2 regions of the Citricoccus sp. genome follow, and region 2 is predicted to be linked to the other one. Evidence: riboswitches for the same ligand, from Rfam matches in the RefSeq annotation. Region 2 holds a riboswitch; the other holds the start of a gene.
What was found. A riboswitch is a leader RNA that binds a small molecule or an ion and turns the genes downstream of it on or off. The one in region 2 is predicted to bind thiamine pyrophosphate.

Region 1: linked by a shared signal. The riboswitch ahead of PLJ28_RS02165 (ECF transporter S component) and the one ahead of PLJ28_RS10685 (thiamine ABC transporter substrate-binding protein) in region 2 are both predicted to bind thiamine pyrophosphate.

Annotation. Positions count from the first base shown of each region.
Region 1 covers NZ_DAOMPX010000003.1:96,183-105,881, forward strand. The annotation lists gene PLJ28_RS02160 (ABC transporter ATP-binding protein) at 1-735, opposite strand, end outside; gene PLJ28_RS02165 (ECF transporter S component) at 732-1,475, opposite strand; TPP riboswitch at 1,569-1,672, opposite strand; gene PLJ28_RS02170 (FAD-dependent oxidoreductase) at 1,742-3,259, opposite strand; gene PLJ28_RS02175 (APC family permease) at 3,426-4,799, shown strand; gene PLJ28_RS02180 (pyrimidine dimer DNA glycosylase/endonuclease V) at 4,855-5,436, shown strand; gene PLJ28_RS02185 (glycosyltransferase family 2 protein) at 5,411-6,163, opposite strand; gene PLJ28_RS02190 (DUF2238 domain-containing protein) at 6,160-6,771, opposite strand; gene PLJ28_RS02195 (prenyltransferase) at 6,764-7,642, opposite strand; gene PLJ28_RS02200 (lycopene cyclase domain-containing protein) at 7,639-8,007, opposite strand; gene PLJ28_RS02205 (lycopene cyclase domain-containing protein) at 8,004-8,414, opposite strand; gene crtI (phytoene desaturase family protein) at 8,405-9,699, opposite strand, start outside.
Region 2 covers NZ_DAOMPX010000031.1:19,436-29,134, reverse strand. The annotation lists gene PLJ28_RS10715 (ABC transporter substrate-binding protein) at 1-884, shown strand, start outside; gene PLJ28_RS10710 (ABC transporter permease) at 881-1,672, shown strand; gene PLJ28_RS10705 (ABC transporter permease) at 1,669-2,511, shown strand; gene PLJ28_RS10700 (ABC transporter ATP-binding protein) at 2,579-3,385, shown strand; gene PLJ28_RS10695 (sulfatase family protein) at 3,378-5,030, shown strand; gene PLJ28_RS10690 (formylglycine-generating enzyme family protein) at 5,035-5,946, opposite strand; TPP riboswitch at 6,146-6,249, shown strand; gene PLJ28_RS10685 (thiamine ABC transporter substrate-binding protein) at 6,301-7,413, shown strand; gene PLJ28_RS10680 (ABC transporter permease) at 7,445-9,253, shown strand; gene PLJ28_RS10675 (ABC transporter ATP-binding protein) at 9,253-9,699, shown strand, end outside.

The DNA of each region.
Region 1 (9,699 bases), on a different contig from region 2:
CGCGGCCAGTTCCTCCCGGACGGGGCCGGGTGCGAGCAGCGCGGCGGGGGTGCCGTCGTGGCTGATGCCCCCGCCCGGTTCCAGGACGAGCAACCGGTCCACGTGCCGGGCCCACGTCCCGAGCCGGTGCTCCACGACCACGAGGGTGGCGCCGATGGCCTCGACCACCGCCAGGACGGCGTCGCGGACCTCGAGCACACCGGCGGGGTCGAGGTTGGCGGTCGGCTCGTCGAGCAGGACCAGCGGCGGGCGCATGGCCAGGACCCCGGCCAGGGCCATCCGTTGCTTCTGCCCGCCGGACAGTCGCGACGTGTCCCGCCACAGGGCGATGCCCTCGTCCTCCCCCAGCCCGACCGCGGCCAGGGCGTGTCGGACCCGGTCCCAGATCTCGTCCGGCGGGACGCGGAGGTTCTCCGCGCCGAAGGCCACGTCGTCCCCCACGCGCGAGAGGATCACCTGTGTCTCGGGGTCCTGCTGCACCAACCCGGCGTGGCCGCGCAGCTCGCGGGTGGGCACGCCGTCCAGCAGCAGCCGGCCGGTCTCCTCCGAGTCGTCCGCCGGGTCCAGCACGCCGGCCAGTCCGTGCAGCAGAGTGGACTTCCCGGCCCCGGAGGGCCCGGCGAGCAGGACCCGCTGCCCCGGTGGGATGGTCAGGTCCAGGCCGGCGACGGCGGCCCGGTCGCGTCCGGCGTGCCGCCAGCCCCAGCCCTGCGCGGTGACGGTGGCCGCGGTCACCCCCGGCCCGCCGGTTCCCGGTGGGCGCCGCGGGACGGGAGGGCGGCCAGTGCGCCCGTGGCCGCCAGGGCGCGGGTGGCCAGCCAGCTCAGCAGGCCGGCGATGACGATCCCGGAGATGCCGGTGAACCCCACGTAGAGCCACTTCCAGGCCAGCGTGTACTCGGGGAACCAGGCGAACAGGAAGGCCTCGTTGAGACCGCAGGCCACTCCCGCGGCGGCACCGGCCAGCAGGGCCACGGGAAGGGTGAAGCGACGGTAGAGGAACAGGAGGAAGACCAGCTCGGCCCCGATGCCCTGGACGAGTCCGGAGGCCAGCACGGTCAGGCCGAACTGGGACCCCAGCAACGCGGAGACGGCGGCAGCCACCAGTTCCGTGAACAGCGCGGCACCCGGTCTGCGGATCAGCAGTGCACCCAGGACCGCCGGGAACAGCCACATGCCGGCGACCAGTCCCGACGACGGCGGGAACGCCAGGAACACCCCGCCCAGTCCCGCATAGGCCAGGTTCCAGGCCCAGAAGACCACGCCGCTGGCCACGGCGACGACGGCGGCCACGACGATGTCCACCACGCGCCAGGTGTGGCGGGAGGAGGTGCGGTGGGCGGAGGTGCGGTGGGCGGAGGTGCGGTGGGCGGGGCCGCGCGGGTCGTGGTGTGGGCGGGAGCGCCCGGGACGGTCCGGTGTACCGGCCGGCGGGGTGGCCTGGTGATCACTGCCGGGGGTCTGCGTCGAGACCATGTGATGTCCTCCTCAAGGATCCAAGGAGGGGAATGGAACGCACGCCGCCCGAACCCTCGGGATCCGGGCGCGTCAGGCACCGGGCCCCACGCTCCATCGGAGAACTCGACTTCCTTCGCCGGTACTAACCGGAGCAGGTTCGAGGGTCTGCGCTGGGCGCACTCTCAGCGCCGGGCGGCGCTCCCCTGTCGTTCACGATGTGGCACCAGCATAGGGCACCACCCCCGACCCCTCGGCCACGGTCCTCCCGTTGCGGGGAACGGCTCTCAGTCCGCCCGCCCCCTGGCATCCGTGGGTGCCCGCAGGCCCGTGACCGCCGGCCCCTCGAGCAGGGTGCCGTCCGCGGTGAAGCGTGATCCGTGCAGTGGGCAGTCCCAGGAGCGCTCGGCGTCGTTCCAGGAGACGATGCCGCCCAGGTGCGGGCAGACCGCCGACATCCGGCAGGTCACCCCGTCCACCGTGGAGACCGCCACGGGCCGGCCGTGGTCCCGGCCCACCGTGCCCTGGCCCTCGGCCGGAGGCTCCTGGGGCAGGGGTCTGCGTGCGGCCGACGTCCAGCCGCCGGCCAACCGGGCACCGACGGCGGCGTTGTCCCTCAGGCCGGTCAGCAGGTCGGCCGGCGAGGTGAGGCGACGATCCATCGGCCTGGCCCAGTCCGTGGCACCGCCGAGGATCTGCGCGGAGATCCGCAGGGCGGCCGACACGCCGTTGGTCAGGCCCCACTTGTTGAAGCCGGTGGCCAGGTAGACGTGGCCACCGCCGCGGGGCAGTGTCCCCACGAAGGGGACGAGGTTGGCCGAGCGGTAGTCCTGCGCGGACCAGGCGTGCGTGCGCTCCGCTCCGGGGAAGTGCTCCCGGGTCCACGCCTCGAGGGCGTCCACGGCGGCCTGCGGTGAGGCCGATCGCCCCACCACGTGGCCGTTGCCGCCCACGAGCAGCAGCTCACCGTCGTCGATGGGGGCCGTGCGCAGGCTGCGGGACGGACTGTCCGCGGAGAGGTACATCGCCTGGGGAACGGGCCCCGGCACCCGGTAGGACTGTGCGTAGGAACGGTGTGGACTGAGCTTGGCGAAGTAACCGCCGCGGTCCAGGACCGGGGCCCCTGTGGCCAGGACCAGCTGCCCGGCCCTGATCTCCCCCGCGGAGGTGTGCACGGCCAGCGGGGACCGGTAGCCCGCGCCCGTGAGCCGCACCCCCTCCACCAGCGTCCCGCCGAGCCGGCGGAACTCGGTGGCCAGGGCGTCGAGCACCTGCATCGGGTGCACCTGCGCCTGGTCCTCCAGCCGGATCGCCCCGGCCACGGGGTAGGGCAGGTCCGTCTCCCGTGTCCAGGTCACGTCCAGGCCCGCGGCGCGGTCGGCCTCCAGCTCGGAGTGCAGCCGGGACAGGCCCTCGTGGGTGGTGGCGTAGGTGTAGGCGGGCCTGCGCTGGTAGTCGATCCCGTTCTCGTCCAGGTAGCGCAGCAGCCAGGACTGCCCCCGGCGGTTGCCCTCCACGTAGGAGCGCAGCACCTGGTCCGACTGGTGACGGCTGATCTCCGCCAGGGTGGTGCCCTGGAGCAGCGAGACCTTCGCGGTGGTGTTCCCGGTGGCCACGGCCCCCACCGAGCGGGCCTCGACCACGGCCACGCGCTGGCCCGCGCGCGCCAGCAGGACGGCGGTGGCCAGCCCGGTCAAGCCCGCGCCGGCGACCACGGTGTCGAACCGGTCACCCGGGGAGAGGTGGTCGGTGCCGGTGGCGGGGACCGGGTGGGTGTCATGCCAGAGGGACGTCCTGGGGTCCATGCTGCATCCGTCCTGTTCCGTCCTGCGGGATCCGATGGCGGACGCGTCCCGCGCGGGGAGGCGAACACCGTCATCGTAGAGGGGCCCCGTGCGCATCGCACCCTCTCAGACCCCGGATGCGCACGGGGACTCGGCACCCCGCCCCGGCGCCGTCTACTGTGATCCCATGCCCTCCACCACAGCCTCCGGCGAGACCCGGTCCCTGCGCCGCACGGTCACCACCACGGGCCTGTTCCTGTTCATCCTGGGTGACGTCCTCGGGGCCGGGGTGTACGTCCTGGTCGGCGAGATCGCCGGCCTCTCCGGCGGGGCCGTCTGGGTCCCCCTGGTGGCGGCCCTGGTGCTGGCCCTGCTGACCGCGGGGTCCTATGCCGAACTGGCGACGAAGTACCCGCGGGCCGGGGGCTCCTCGCACTACGCCACCCGTGCCTTCGGGCCGTTCACCGGATTCCTCGTCGGGTTCTGCATGCTGTCCGCCGGGATCGTCTCCGTGGGAGCCCTGGCCCTCGGCTTCGCCGGCGACTACCTGACCGAGTTCATCACCCTGCCCACGGCCCTGGTGGTCATCGTGTTCCTGGGACTGCTGGCCGCGCTGAACGCCCGCGGCATCACGGAGTCGATGGGGGCCAACCGGGTGGCGACGATCATCGAGGTCTCCGGCCTGCTGCTCGTGATCGCCCTGGGCGTGGTCGTGCTCGCCCGCGGCGAGGGGGACCTGGGCCGGCTGGTCGAGCTGGGCACGCCGGAGCGCGGTCCGGTCTCCGCGGTGCTGGCCGGTGCCGTCCTGGGCTTCTACTCCTACGTGGGCTTCGAGACGAGCGTGAACGTCGCCGAGGAGACCAAGGACCCCTCACGGTCCTACCCGCGGGCCCTGTTCGGGGCGCTGGCCGTGGCCGGCGTCGTCTACGCCCTGGTCGGCATGGCCGCCTCGGCGGTGATCCCCACCGAGGAGCTGGCCGCCAGCACCGCCCCGTTGCTGCAGGTGGTCGAGGCCGCCGGCATCATCCCGCCCGTGGTCTTCAGCGTCATCGCCCTGGTGGCGGTGGCCAACGGCGCGCTGCTCACCGGCATCATGTCCTCCCGGCTGGCCTACGGGATGGCCCGGGACGGGTTGCTGCCGCCGGTGCTGGCCGCGCTGCTGCCCCGGCGCCGCACCCCGTGGGTGGCCATCCTGGTCACCACCGCCCTGTCCCTGGTCCTGGCCCTCACCGGCACCCTGGACATCCTGGCCAGCACGATGGTCCTGCTGTTGCTGGTGGTGTTCGCGGCCGTCAACGCCGCCGTGCTCGTGCTGCGCCGCGACGCGGTGGGGCACCGTCACTTCCGGGTGCCCGCGTTCCTGCCGGTCGCCGGGCTGATGTCCTGCATCGCGCTGGCCACGCAGGTGGAGTGGGAGGTGTGGCGGCTGGGCCTGCCGTTCCTGGCCGGCGCCGCCGTCCTCGCGGGGATCGCCGCCTGGCGCCACCGGCGGGCCCGGTCCGGCGCGACCGATGAACCGGCCGTCGAGACGATCGACGCCGGCCGGGGCCGGTCCCGCTGACCCCTCCGGGAGCGCATCGGGAACGGGTGGGCGGCATCCGCGAGAGGATGGGTGCATGCGCCTGTGGACCCTGCACCCCCGGTACCTCGACCGACCCGGCCTGACCGGCGGCTGGCGGGAGGCCCTGCTGGCCCAGGCGGTCCTGGCGGGGCGCACGCGCGGCTACCGATCCCATCCACAGCTGGTCCGCTTCCGGCGGCACGCGGACACCCCTGCGGCGATGGGTGCGTACCTGGCCGCCCTGGCCGACGAGGCCGAGCGGCGCGGCTACCGCTTCGACCGCTCCCGGATCGACTGTCCGCCGGCGGCGTCCGAGACGGGTACGGGTACGGGCACAAAGGACGGGACACCCGGAGCGCCCGGGGCATCCGGGGCTGAGGGCACCCCGTCGGTGACACCCCCGGGCATCCCGCCCGTGCCACCCGTGCCGCCCGTGCCGCCCGTGTCACCGACGATGCCGGTGAGGCCCATCCCGGTCACGGAGGGCCAGGTGGCCTTCGAGTGGCAGCACCTGCTGGCCAAGCTCGCCGAGCGCAGCCCGGACCGGCACGCCGCACTCCGCGCGGTGACCGATCCGGAGGTCCATCCGCTGTTCCAGGTGGTGCCGGGTCCTATCGAGGACTGGGAGCGGCCCTGAGCCGTTCCGCCCACCGTTCCCACGGCTGGGCCTCGCGGAAGTTCAGCTCCAGGGTGCGCCGGGCACGACGCACCCGCCGCACGAGCTGGGAGGCCCCCTTGAGCGATCGCGCGGAGACGCCGACCACGAGCCGGGGATCGAAGCTCACCGCCTGGCCGGGGCCGAGAACCAGGGCGAGGTCCATGTCGTCATGCACCTCCCGCTCCCAGCGGTGCACCCGATCCCTGACCTGGTGCCAGGCCGTGCGGCGCAGGGCCATGTTCGACCCCCACAGCACGGGGCCCGCGGCCGCCGCGTGGCCCAGGACGTAGTAGGCGCCGAGGTAGAGGGTCGCCACCGGCACCCCCACGGGCCTGGGCAGGTCCTCGAAGACCCCCCAGCCCGTGAGCGCCACGGCGGACGGCCGGCGCCGCAGCCCGGCCGCCACCTTCTGGACCCAGTCCGCGGGCGGCACGGAGTCCGCGTCCAGCCGGGCGATGACCGGACTGGACGCGGCGTCATAACCGGCCGCCGCGGCGGCCCAGATCCCGATCCGCTCCTCCTGGACCACGGTGGCCCCGTGGGCCCGTGCGACCTCGCCCGTGGCGTCGGTGGAGGCGTTGTCCACCACGATCACCTCCGCCGGCTCCCGGGTCTGGCGGGCCAGTGCGCGCAGGCACCGATCCAGCAGGACCGCGTCGTTGCGTGCGGGGATCACCACGGTGACGTCGTGGTCGCCCGCGGTCACGGCGTCCTGCCGTCCGCGGTCAGCCGGCGGTACAGCACGCCCGCGGTCAGGGAACCGGCCAGGCCGGCGGCCAGGTCCCCGATCGTGTCGTCGTACCCGACCTGGATGGCCGGATCCAGATAGGTGTGGCCCACCCATTCCCCGAACTCCCAGGCCACGGCGAGCAGCACCCCCAGGGCGGTGGCGAGCAGGACGGTCCCGGCGGCGGCCCCACCCGGGCGGAGCCAGCCCGCCCGGTAGACCCCGGCCGTGACCAGGACGGCGAGCAGCCCGGTCACGGCGAAGTGCGCGGCGATGTCCAGCCAGGAGACCCGCTGGTAGGCGTCGGCCATGGCCGCCCCGGCGGCGGCCGGCAGGGCCACGGCGGTCGCGGCCTGCACGGCGGGCCGCAGGGGGGCGAGCCGGATCACCACGTGGCCCAGCAGCACCAGGGCGAACAGGGCGACCGCCACGGCACCGTCGAGCAGGCCGGCCAGCAGGCTGACCACGGTGAGCACGGCTGCGGCGTCCGCGACGAGTCCGGTCCACCGTCCCTCGACCTTCAGGGTCCGCCAGGCCTCCGTCCGCAGGGGCCGTGCCCGGGTCCGGGTGCGGGTCCGCTCAGCCACGCAGGCCGATCCAGAGGAAGAGCATCGTGAGCGCGAAACCGGTGAGCATGTTCAGCCACAGGAACCGCCGCCAGCCGGCGTTGGCCGCCTCGCAGCGATCATCGGGCAGGGACCGGAACGGCAGGATGCTCAGGATGTACGGGATCGCCAGCAGTCCCGCCAGCACCCCGGGCCAGCCGGCCAGCACCATCACGACGCCGGCCGCCGCGTAGAGCCCGATGGCCACGCGCACGGTGGTCGCGGTCCCCAGGACCGTGGCGATCGACCCGATGCCCGCCTCGCGGTCCGCGGTGACGTCCTGCACGGCGCCGAAGGCCTGCGAGGCCATGCCCCACAGGAAGAACGCCACGAGGGAGGCGGCCGCCGTCACCGTCCAGGCGCCGTCGGCCAGGGCCAGGCCGAATGCGGCCGGGCCCACGAAGTGCGTGGACGAGGTCATCGAGTCCAGCACCGGTCGTTCCTTGAGCCGGATCCGCGGGGCCGAGTAACCGACCACCGCGGCCAGCGTCACGGCCAGCACGAGGGTCGAGACCAGGTCCCCGAACGCCACGAGGGCCACCACGAAGGGCAGGGCCAGCAGGCCGGAGGCCCACAGGGTCACCCCGTGCCACCGGTCCGACAGCACGATGCCCTCGATGCCGCCCTTGCGCGGATTGCGCAGGTCGGACTCGTAGTCGAAGACGTCGTTGATCCCGTACATCAACAGGTTGTAGGGGATCAGGAAGAACAGGGTCCCGATCACCAGCTCCGCGGTGAGCCCGCCGCCCGAGAGCAGGTAGGCCGCCGCGAACGGATAGGCGGTGTTGACCCAGCTCACCGGCCGGGAGGAGCCCAGCAGCTGGCGCGTCGCCTCACCCAGCACCATCGTCATGGCCGCTCCCGGGGGTGGTTCCGGGCGTCGGTCCGGGCGTTGGTCCAGGGGCCGGCAGGAGAGGCGGGGGCGGGGTGCAGCAGCTCCCACAGCGAGGGCAGCAGCAGTCCGGCCGCGAGCGGCCAGGCGAAGTCCTCCACGGGCGCGAGGCCCAGATACCAGCCCACCAGCAGCTCCTCGTTGTACCGGAACAGGTCCGCGGCGATCATGAGGTTGTCGAACACGGCGGTCAGGACCATCAGGGCGAGGACCGTCAGGCCGGTGACGGCCCACCACCTCGGCCCGAGCCGCCGTCGCCGGGTGGCGACCACGGCCACCGCCGCGGCGAGCGCCAGGAAGGCCAGGGCCAGGACCGGGTAGCTCATGACCGCTCCCCCGTCGCCAGCGTCCGGCGTGCCGGCCGGTGAGTCCGGTCTCGGCGGTCCGTCCGGGCCGTCCGGTCCGCCTGTTCCGTCCGTGTCCGTCCGCCCAGGGCCAGCACGAGCAGCCCGCGCAGCACCAGGGTCAGGTAGCACAGGAAGAGGATGAAGAGGATCTCCTCCAGCGGCAGCTCGGGAGCCAGCATGATGCCGGTCATGGCCTCGCTCGTGCCCGCCGCATAGTGCTGGGAAGCGATGGCGACCAGGTCCCAGGCCAGGAAGAAGGCCAGTCCCACGGCCAGGACCACGGCACCGGCCCGCGGGGCGCGCCACAGCACCAGGCGGAACCGGCGGTCGAGCAGCGCCATGCAGCCGAGGCTGGCCAGCAGTGAGACGAGGTAGATCACCGCCATGAGTCCCCCGTCCCCACCGGGGCCGGCCCGGCCGCCGGGACCGGGCCGGACGGCGTCGGGCCACCGATCGTGGGAAGGAGCGGTGCGGCCAGCGGACTGGCGGAGTGGTCCCCGCGCAGCCTCTTGAGCAGGATCTCCGCGCTGATCAGGCACATCGGCAGGCCGATGCCCGGGATAGTGCTGGAGCCGGCGTAGTAGAGGGACCTCACGCGGCGGGAGACGTTGCCGGTGCGGAACATGGCGCTCTGGGCCAGGGTGTGCGCGGGGCCGAGCATGCCGCCCCGCCAGGCCCCGAGGTCACGGGCGAAGTCGGCCGGTCCCACGGTGCGCCGCACCACCACCCGCTCGGCCAGGTCCGGCACGTCCGCCCAGCGGGCGACCTGGTCGATGGCCGCGTCGGCGATGGCCTCCACGGCCGGGTCCCCGCCACCGTCCGGCCCTCCGCCGCCCAGGCCGGGATCGGCCGGCATCGGGACCAGGACGAAGAGGTTCTCGTGGCCGGCCGGCGCCACGTGCGGGTCCGTGGCCGAGGGCCGGCACACGTAGACCGAGGCCGGGTCCGGGACGTCACCGGCGCGGATGGCCCCGAAGTTGGCGTCCCAGTCACGGGTGAAGAACAGGGAGTGGTGGGGCAGTTGCGGCAGGTCCCCGCGCACCCCGAGCATCACCAGCACCGCGCCGGGGCCGGACGTGCGCTTGCGCCAGTACGCCTCCGGGTAGGTCTGCAGGCCCTGCGGGAGCAGGGTGGTCTCGGTGTGGTGCAGGTCGGCGGCGGAGACCACGACGTCGGCCGGCAGCACGCGCTCGGCCCCGTCCCGTCCGCGCACGCGCACGCCCGTGGCGCGGGCCCGGGCCCCCGAGACCAGGTCACGCACCCCGCGGTTCCCGCGGCGACCGGTGCCGGCCGGTTCCGTGAGGATGGCCGTGGCCGGGGTCGCCGCGTGCAGGCGGACGCCGGACTCGCGGGCCAGGCGCACCATCACGTCGATCAGCCCGGTGAACCCGCCCTGCGGGTACAGCACCCCGCCGGTCAGGTCGAGGGCACTCATCAGGTGGTACATGCTCGGGGTCCGGTCCGGGGAGGAACCGAGGAACACCGCCGGGTAACCGAGCACCTGCCGCAACCGGTGGTCGGTGAAGTGCCGGCCGGTGAACCGCTCCAGGGACTCCAGCAGCAGCGGACCCAGTCGGTGGAGCTGGGTGAGCAGGTCGCGGTCGAGGAACGGGCGGTAGGAGGTGAAGGAGGTGTACAGGAACCGGCCGATGGCCATGTCGTAGGTTCGTT
Region 2 (9,699 bases):
TGACGGTCGGGGCCCTCGGCCTGGCATCCGATGCCTCGCTGCGCCTGGCCGAGGAGCAGGGATACCTCGAGGAGGCCGGCATCAACAGCATCGAGGTGAAGACCGTGGCCAACCCGCCGGCCGCCATCGCCGCGGTCCAGAGCGGTGACATCGACGTCGCCTACACCCCCTCGGTTCCCTTCTTCAACGCCCTCAACCAGGGCATCGACCTGACCGTCGTCGCCGCCGCCGACGGTTACCCCGACGACGCCCTGGAGATGGATGCCGCCGAATTGGACGACACGGGCGTGTACGTCGCCGCCGGAAGCGACATCTCGTCCCCGGCTGACCTCGAAGGACGCAAGGTCTCCGTCCCGGCTCGCAAGGCCCAGATGGAGGTCACCATCAGCGAGACCATCCGCCAGGACGGTGGCGACCCGTCCAAGGTCCAGTGGATGGTGCTCGACCCCGCCTCGGCACTGGACTCCCTGAAGAACGGCCGGATCGATGCCGCTGCCCTCGTCTCCCCCTTCACCGAGCAGGCCGGCGCCCAGGGGAACACCCTGCTCTCCTCCCCGGGCGTGGCCTTCTTCGAGAAGGGCGCCGTGGGGCTGTGGGTCGCCGGAACCGACCAGGTGGAGCAGGACCCCGCCAAGTACGAGGCCTTCCGTGAGGCCATGGTCAAGGCCTTCGAATACGGCAACGAGAACACGGAGGAGGCCCAGAAGCACGCGGCGGAGATCACCGGCGTGGACCTGGAGACGATCCGCCAGGGAGCCACCACCTACTGGCCGCTGGAGACGAGGCTCGAGGACATCAACCGTGCCAACGAGAAGATGACCGAACTCGGTTACCAGCCGCAGAACGCGCCGCTGACCGAGGACTCGATCCTGGGGGCTGAATGATGACGGGGCACTACTGGCGCCACAACTCCCGGCCGCTGGCCTATGGCGCAGCCGGCGTGGGCCTGTTGCTCATCGTCTGGCAGGTGCTGGCGACTGGTCCGCTGTCCGGTACGTCCCTGCCCACCGTGGGGCAGGCGCTCAGCGCCCTCGGGGAGATGCTGGGTGACGGTGCGTTCTGGGAGGACACCGCCGTCACGGCGGGGACGGCCCTGATCGGGCTGGCGGCCTCGATCGTCGTCGGGGTGGTCCTGGGCATCCTGATCGGCACCTCACAGCTGCTGCGATTCGCCACGTCCGCGGTGCTCGAATTCCTGAAGCCGATCCCGCCGATCGTGATCCTGCCCATCGTGGTGCTCATCCTGGGTCCGACGACGGAGATGACCATCGTGCTGGCCATCATCGGTTGCGCGATCCCGATCCTGATCCAGACCGTTGCCGGCGTCTTCGATGTCGATCCGGTGCGCACTGACACCGCCCGCTCGTACGGCATGGGCCAGGTCGAGATCCTGGGGCGGGTCATACTCCCGGGCGCCTCGCCCTTCATCGCCACCGCCATCCGCGTCTCCGCACCGGCAGCCCTGGTGGTGACCGTCGTCGCCGGGCTGCTCGGGGGCGGACCGGGTCTGGGCCAGAGCCTGTACCAGGCCCAGACCGCCGGGGACTCGGCGCGGATGTACGCGCTGATCATCGTGCTCGGCGTCCTCGGCATGGCCTTCCAGGCCGCGTCCCAGCTGGTCGAGGCCAAGGCCCTGCACTGGCATGAATCGAAACGTGAGGTGCAGGCATGACCACCGCAGACATCACCGTCAACCACCTGACAGCGCGTCGGCGTCCCCGCCGGAGGTCGCGTCGCGTACCGTCCTGGCTGAAATGGGCCCTGGCCGTCGGCACGCCCACCCTGCTGCTGGCCGCCTGGTGGGTGGCTTCAGCGAGGTCCTCCAGCACCTTCTTCCCGCCACTGGAAGAGATCCTGACCAGGTTTCAGCAGTTGTGGCTGTTCGCCCACTTCCCCACCGATGTCGTCCCCAGCCTGGCCAACCTGGCCGGGGGTTACGCGCTGGCGGTCGTGGTGGGCATCGTCCTCGGGTTCGTCCTTGCCCTGGTCCGGCCGCTGCGCTGGTTGCTGGAGCCGATCATCCACTTCGTGCGGTCCATCCCGCCCGTCGCCCTGGTGCCGATCTTCATCACCATGATCGGCTTCGGCAACGACATGCGCATCACCTCGATCGCCCTGGCGGCGACGTTCCCCACCCTCATCGCCACCATGGACGGGATCCGTTCCGTGGACGGCACCCTGAAGGACGTCAGCGTCGTCTACCGGCTGACCCGTACGGAGAAGTTCACCCAGGTGTACCTCCCGGCCGCTGCACCCCAGATCTTCGCCGGGTTGCAGGTGAGCCTGCAGATCGCGTTCATCGTGATGATCGCCTCGGAGATGCTCGGTGCCTCGACCGGCATCGGTGCGTTGACGCTGACCGCGCAGCAGTCCTTCATGATCGCGGACATGTGGGCCGGGGTGCTCCTGCTCGGTGTCCTGGGATTCGTGATCAACAAACTTTTCGACCTCGTCAAGGCCAGGATCCTGGCCTGGTACTTCGGCGCCAAGGAGGCCCAGCGTGACTCTTGACTCCACCATCCGCACTGACACCCGACCACACCACGGCGCCACGTCCGCCCACACCCGAGGAGCTTCCATGGACCACGCCACACCCGTCCCTCGACTGGCCGTCGACAGGCTGTGCAAGTCCTACGGGAGCGGCCCCCAGGCCAAGGAGATCATCCGGGACCTGTCCTTCGAGGTCGCCGCGGGAGAGGTCGTCTGCATCGTGGGGCCCTCCGGTGTCGGCAAGACCACGCTGCTGAAGTGCATCACCGGACTGCAGCCACTGACCTCCGGCGAGGCCAGGATCGACGGCCAGCCCATCGACGGGCCACCGGAGCAGATGGCCCTCGTCTTCCAGGACTACCACCGCTCCCTGATGCCGTGGCTGACGGTACGCAAGAACATCCGGCTTCCGTTGCGGCACCTCCGACTGGGCCGGGCCGAGGAGAACCAGCGCATCGACGAGGCGATCGAGGCCGTGGGGCTCAGCCATGCCACCGAGCTCTACCCGTGGCAGCTCTCCGGTGGCATGCAGCAGCGCGTGGCCATCGCCCGCGGCCTGGCCTACCGGCCGGAGATCCTCATCATGGACGAGCCGTTCGCCTCGGTCGATGCCCAGACCCGGTTCGAGCTCGAGGACCTCTGCCTGCGGATCCGGGAACAATTCGGCATGACCATCCTGGTGGTCACGCACGACATCGACGAGGCCGTGTACCTCTCCGACCGCGTCGTCGTGCTCGGTTCCAAGCCTGCCCACGTGGTCGAGGTCGTCACCGTGAACCTGCCCCGGGAGCGGGACCAGATCACCACGCGCGCCACCAAGGCGTTCGTGGACGAGCGCACGCGCGTGCTGTCCCTGATCAAGAACCCCCACCGTCAGGAGATGGCCGATGCGTGAGCGACCTGACCCGAACCCCGCAGCCGGCCGCCCCAACGTCCTGGTGATCATCGCGGACCAGCTCCGCCCGGATCACCTGGGCTTCGGTGGCCACCCGCTGGTGTCGACGCCCCATCTGGATGCCCTGGCCGCCGAGGGCGTGGCCTTCGGCAACGTCCACGTCACCAACCCCACGTGCATGCCCAGCCGGGCCAGCCTGATGACCGGTCGGTGGCCCCAGCAGCACGGCACCCGGTGCAACGGGTTGCCACTCGACCCGGACGTCTCGACCCTGCCGGGAGACCTGGCGTCGTGCGGCTACCGCACCAGCGCGGTGGGCAAGCTGCACCACCAGAACATGGGCTGGGACTTCGAGCCGGAGCAGCGCGAGCAGATCATGCTCTCCGAACCCCAGTTGCTGGAGGACTGCCTCCCGGATGCCCGCCGACCCGTCCGCGACGCCGGCTGGGACCGCTGGGAGGATTCCCTCCTCCACAGCGAACAGCCGGTGACGATGCCCGGTGACTACTACGGCTACCAGGAGGTGGACCTGGTGGTCGGTCATGGGGACCGCCCCAGCGGTCACTACGTGCACTGGGCGCGCGAGCGCGGTTTCGACCCCTTGACGGACGCCGGACCGCAGCGGGCACTGGACGATCACGGCGGGCACTGGGCGCAGGTCTACACCTCGGCCGTTCCGGCCGGACTGCACCCCAGCGCGTACGTCGCCGAGCGGACCTGCGCCCGCCTCGAGGACCATGCCGCGGACGGCGAACCGTTCTTCCTGTTCGCCTCCTTCCCCGATCCCCACCATCCGTTCGCGCCGCCGGCCGGATACGACCGCCTGTACGACCCGGCGGACGTCCCGGTACCTGATACGTTCCACCAGGATCACTCGGATTCTCCCGAACACGTCCGGCGCATGGCCGAGCGACGGGGGATGCCCGGCGAGGACCCGACCATGACGTGGATCGCCACGGAGGAACAGTACCGGGTGGCCTGCGCGGCGGAACTGGGTCTGATCACCTTGCTGGACGACCAGGTGGGCAGGATCCTGCAGACGCTGGAACGCACCGGACTGGCGGAGAACACGGTGGTCGTCTTCACCTCGGACCACGGGGACATGTTCGGCGACCACGGCATGATGCTCAAGCACTTCACCCACTACCGGGGCGTGACCAACGTGCCACTGGTCATGAGGGTGCCCGCGGGACTGCCGGGGGCCGGCGTCGGGATCTCCCCGGCGGCGCGGACCGCGGCCTCGACGGCCCTGGTCTCGAACGCGGACCTGGTGCCCACCCTGCTGGAACTCACCGGGGTCTCGGGACACCGCGGCATCCAGGGCCGCAGCCTGGTCCCGCTGCTGCGGGGCGAGGCCTCCGTCCACCGCAGGGCACTGATCGTCGAGGAGGATCAGCCGTTCGGCCTCGACGGGCTGCCGGCCCCCGTGCACATCCGTTCGGTCATCACCCCCGAGGCCCGCTACACGCGGTACTTCGGCACCGACGCCGAGGAGCTGTACCTGCTCGACTCGGACCCGGAGGAGGCCCACAACCTGGCCGCCAGGCCGGGGTGCGAGGAGGTCGTGGACCGCATGCGCCAGCTGATGCTGGACGAGTTGCTGGCGCTGACCGACCACGGGGTCCGGGTGCGGGCGGCGGCCTGACCCGTCAGCCGACGGTCCGGAAGCCGCAGTTGCTGCTCGAGGAGTCCGGACTGTTCCTGCTCCGCGCTGCCACCCGGTACCGGTTGCAGTAGGAGTCGTGGCAGAGGAACGACCCTCCGCGCATGACCCTGCCCTCGCCGAACGGCGGCCCGGGGGGATTCTCCTCGGGACTGCGCCGGTAGTAGCGCGGCAGGAACCAGTCCTGGCACCACTCCCAGACGTTCCCGGCCATCTGGAACAGGCCGAACCCGTTGGCCGGGAACGTCCGCACCGGGGCCGTGGAGAGGAAACCGTCGTCGATCGTGTTCTCCACGGGGAAGCGTCCCTGGAAGATGTTGCAGTGGTGCTCGCCGCCCGGCACGAGCTCATCGCCCCAGGCGTAGCGGTGGCCCTGCAGCCCGCCGCGGGCCGCGTACTCCCATTGCGCCTCGTGCGGCAGGCGGCGCCCGGCCCACGCGCAGTAGGCCTGGGCGTCATTCCAGCTGACGTGGACCACCGGGTGGTCCTCGTCCGCCCGGGATCCCGGTCCGAGCGGGGCATGCCAGCACGCCCCGGGCACGTTGACCCACCAGGCCGTCCCCGGGACCGGGTTCGCGCCCGCCGGGTTCAGCCGACGAGCAATGAGTTCCAGGTGGAAGACCGCCGAGGACCCGAACCGTTCCGCCTCCGTGACGTACGCGGTCTGCTCCACGAACCGCCGGAAGTCGTCGACCGTCACGGTGGTGGCGTCCATGGAGAAGCCGTCCAACCGCACCGCGTGCACGGGCGTCTCACCGTCTGCGGGGTACCCCTCACCGAAGTGGTCCCCCATGAGGAACCGACCGGCGGGAACCTCAACCTGCTCGATGCCGTGGGTGGAGCTCGACTGGACCGGGCCCGTGTGGACGGCCCGAGACGCAGGCTCCCGCGGATCCATGTGCTGCGCACGTCCCGGCTCGGTACCGCCGGCAGCGGGATGACAACAGTCCACATCCACCTCTCAGGGCCGATTCGTCGTGCAGGTGCTCAGCCGGACAGCTCAGACAGGCAGGGCTTTTCCATTATGGTGCGCCGCCACGGCCGGTCACGTCAGCCGACCGAGATGACCCCGCCCCTCCCCCGGCACTAGACTGAAGGTTCAACGACAGGGGAGCGCCAGGCCGGCGCTGAGAGTGCGCACACCGCAGACCCTCGAACCTGCCCGGTTAGCACCGGCGAAGGAAGTCGAGCTTTCTCTCCTCGGGTCGGCGCACCCGCCGCCCCGTCCCCTCCAGAGGTATTGGAGGAACTCATGCACCACCTTTCCGCAGCGCCCACCAGCAGACGCCGTGCCCGTGGCGCCCTCGCGATCCTGGGCATCGCCGCGCTGGCCCTGACCGGCTGCTCGGTCGCGGACCAGTCCGGCGCGGGCGACGGCACGGCGCCGGCCACCACCGACGGCGCGAGCGGCGCCTCGGGAGCCGGCACCGGTGGCACGGTGACCGTGATGACCCACGACTCCTTCAACATCACCGAGGAGCAGATCGCCGCCTTCGAGCAGGAGTCCGGCTACGAGCTCACCACCACCGCCCCGGGCGACGCCGGCACCCTGGTCAACCAGCTGATCCTGTCCAAGGACAACCCCACCGTGGACGCGGTCTACGGCATCGACAATCTCTCGGCCCAGCGCGTCATCGACGAGGGCGTCGTCGCCGAGTACGCCTCCGGGGCGCTGCCGGAATCCGCCCAGGACCTCGTCGTCGAGGACCGGCTGACCCCCATCGACCAGGGCCAGGTCTGCGTCAACGTGGACGAGCAGTGGTTCGAGGAGAACGACCTCGCCGCGCCGACCACCCTGGAGGACCTGGCCAGGCCCGAGTACGCGCGGCTGTTCGTCACCACCAATCCGGTCACCTCCTCCCCCGGCCTGGCCTTCCTGGCCGCCACCGTGACCGAGAAGGGCGAGGACGGCTGGCAGGACTACTGGCAGCGGTTGCTCGAGGGCGGCACCAAGGTCGCCGCCGGCTGGTCGGACGCCTACTACTCCGACTTCTCCGCCGGCGAGGGCCAGGGCGCCTACCCGCTGGTGCTCAGCTACTCGTCCTCCCCCGCCTTCGCCCCGACCACCGGGGTCGTCGAGGACACCTGCACCACCCAGGTCGAGTACGCCGGCGTCGTGGAGGGCGCGAAGAACCCCGAGGGCGCGCAGGCGTTCATCGACTTCCTGCTCGCCGAGGACTTCCAGGCCTCGCTGCCGGAGAACATGTTCATGTACCCGGTGGACGAGTCCCTCGAGCTGCCGGCCGAATGGGCGCAGAACGCCACCCTCGTCGAGGACCCGATCGAGGCGGACCTGCGGCAGATCGCCGAGAAGCGCGAGGCCTGGCTCGAGGACTGGAACGCACTCTACGAGGCCGCGAGCTGATCGGCATCCCCCACCGGACAGGACGCGACGGATGAGCCTGGTCCCGGGAGACCCGGCCCTGGTCCCGACGCCGGCCCCCACCCGGGTGCCGGCGTCCGGTCGGGCCCCGGAGACCGGAACCGCCCCGCCGGGCGGTGACCGGGCGGACGTCGTGCCCGGGCGGTGGAGGCGTGCCGCCGGCCCGGTGGGCCGCGGGCTGGTGTGGACGGTGGTCGCCGCCGTCCCGCTGGCGTTCCTGGCGGTGTTCTTCCTGTGGCCCGTCGGGTCGATGCTGGCCCGTGGCGTGACGAACGCCGCCGGGCAGCTCGACCTCGGCGCCTTCGCCGAGGTGCTGGCCGAGTCGCGCACCTGGCGGCTCGTGGGGCAGACGCTGGGACTGGCGGTGGCCGGAACACTGGGATCGCTGCTGCTGGGGCTGCCCGGGGCGTACGTCCTGTACCGGTGCCGGTTCCCCGGGCGGAACCTGCTGCGCGGGCTGTCCACGGTGCCCTTCGTGCTGCCGACGGTGGTGGTGGGCACCGCGTTCCGGGCGCTGCTGGCCGAGAACGGCCCGCTGGGGTTCCTGGGGCTGGACCAGACGCTCACGGCCGTCGTGCTGGCGATGGTGTTCTTCAACTTCTCCGTGGTGGTGCGCCAGGTCGGTGCCCTGTGGTCCACGCTGGACCCGCGCACTGGGGAGGCCGCCCGGATGCTGGGGGCCTCGCCGTGGCGGACGTTCGTGACCGTCACCGTCCCGGCGCTGGGACCGGCGATCGCCTCGGCCGGGTCGCTGGTGTTCCTGTTCTGCTCGACGGCGTTCGGGATCGTGCAGACCCTGGGCCGGCCGGGCGTGGGCACCCTGGAGACCGAGATCTACATCCAGACGACGGCGTTCCTGGACCTGCGCACGGCGGCGGTGTTCTCCACGCTGCAGTTCGTGGTGGTGATCCTGGCGGTGACGCTGGCCAACCGGTTCCGCGCCGGGACCGAGACGGCGCTGCGGTTGCGCGAACCGACCTCCCACCCGCTGCGGCGCGCGGACGCGGTGCCGTTCGCGGTGACGATGCTGACCGTGGTGCTGCTGATCGCCGCGCCGATCGTGGCGCTGGTGGCGCGGTCCTTCCAGTCCTCGCAGGGCTGGGGGCTGCGCAACTACGAGCTCCTCGGCTCGAGCGCCGGGTCCGGGTTCGCCGGCGGGACCACGGTGCTGCAGGCCCTGGAGCACTCGGTGAAGATCGCCCTGGACGCCACGGTCATCACGCTGGTGGTCGGGGTGCCGCTGGCGCTGCTGCTGACCCGGCCGGTGCGCTCGCGGTGGGCGGTGCGGGCCCAGCGGCTGTTCGACGCGGCGATCATGCTGCCGCTGGGGGTGTCCGCGGTGACGGTGGGCTTCGGGTTCGTGGTGTCCCTCGTGGCCTCCGCCCCGCAGCTGGCGTACTCGGGCGCGCTGGTGCCGCTGGCCCAGGCCGTGGTCGCGCTGCCGCTCGTCGTCCGTTCGCTGGTGCCGGTGCTGCGGGCCGTGGACCCGCGGTTGCGGGAGGCCGCGGCCGTGCTGGGTGCCTCTCCCGGGCGGGTGCTGCGGACCGTGGACGGGCCGTTCCTGGCGCGCGGACTCGGGCTGGCCGCCGGGTTCGCGTTCGCGGTGTCCCTGGGCGAGTTCGGGGCGACGACGTTCCTCGCCTCCCCCGACTACCAGACCCTGCCGGTGCTCATCGTGCGCCTGCTGGGCCGGCCCGGGGAGGACAACTACGGGATGGCGATGGCCGGGTCGGTGATCCTGGCGGTGCTGACCGCGACGGTGATGCTGGTGTGTGAGCGGTTGCGCCCGCGGGGCGCGGCCGGGACGGGAGCGGGGTTCTGATGGGTGTCGAGACAGAGCGGGCGCTGGTGTGCGAGGGCGTGTCCGTGGCGTACCCGAACGGGTTCGTGGCGGTGCGGGACATGGACCTGGCCGTCGACGCCGGCGAGATCGTCGCGCTGCTGGGCGCCTCGGGCTCGGGCAAGTCGACGCTGCTGCGCGGGATCGCCGGGCTGGAGCGGGTGTCCGCCGGAAGCCTGTGGATGCGCGGCCGGCGGATGAACCGGGTGCCCGTGCACGAGCGCGGGTGCGGGATGGTGTTCCAGGACGGGCAGCTGTTCCCCCACCGGTCGGTGGCGCGGAACATCGGCTACGGACTGGAGACCTCGGGACTGAGCCGGGCCGAGCGGCGCACACGCGTGGACGAGATGCTGCGGCTCGTGGGACTGGAGGGCTACGGGAACCGCGCCGTGCAGACGCTCTCCGGCGGCCAGGCCCAGCGCGTGGCC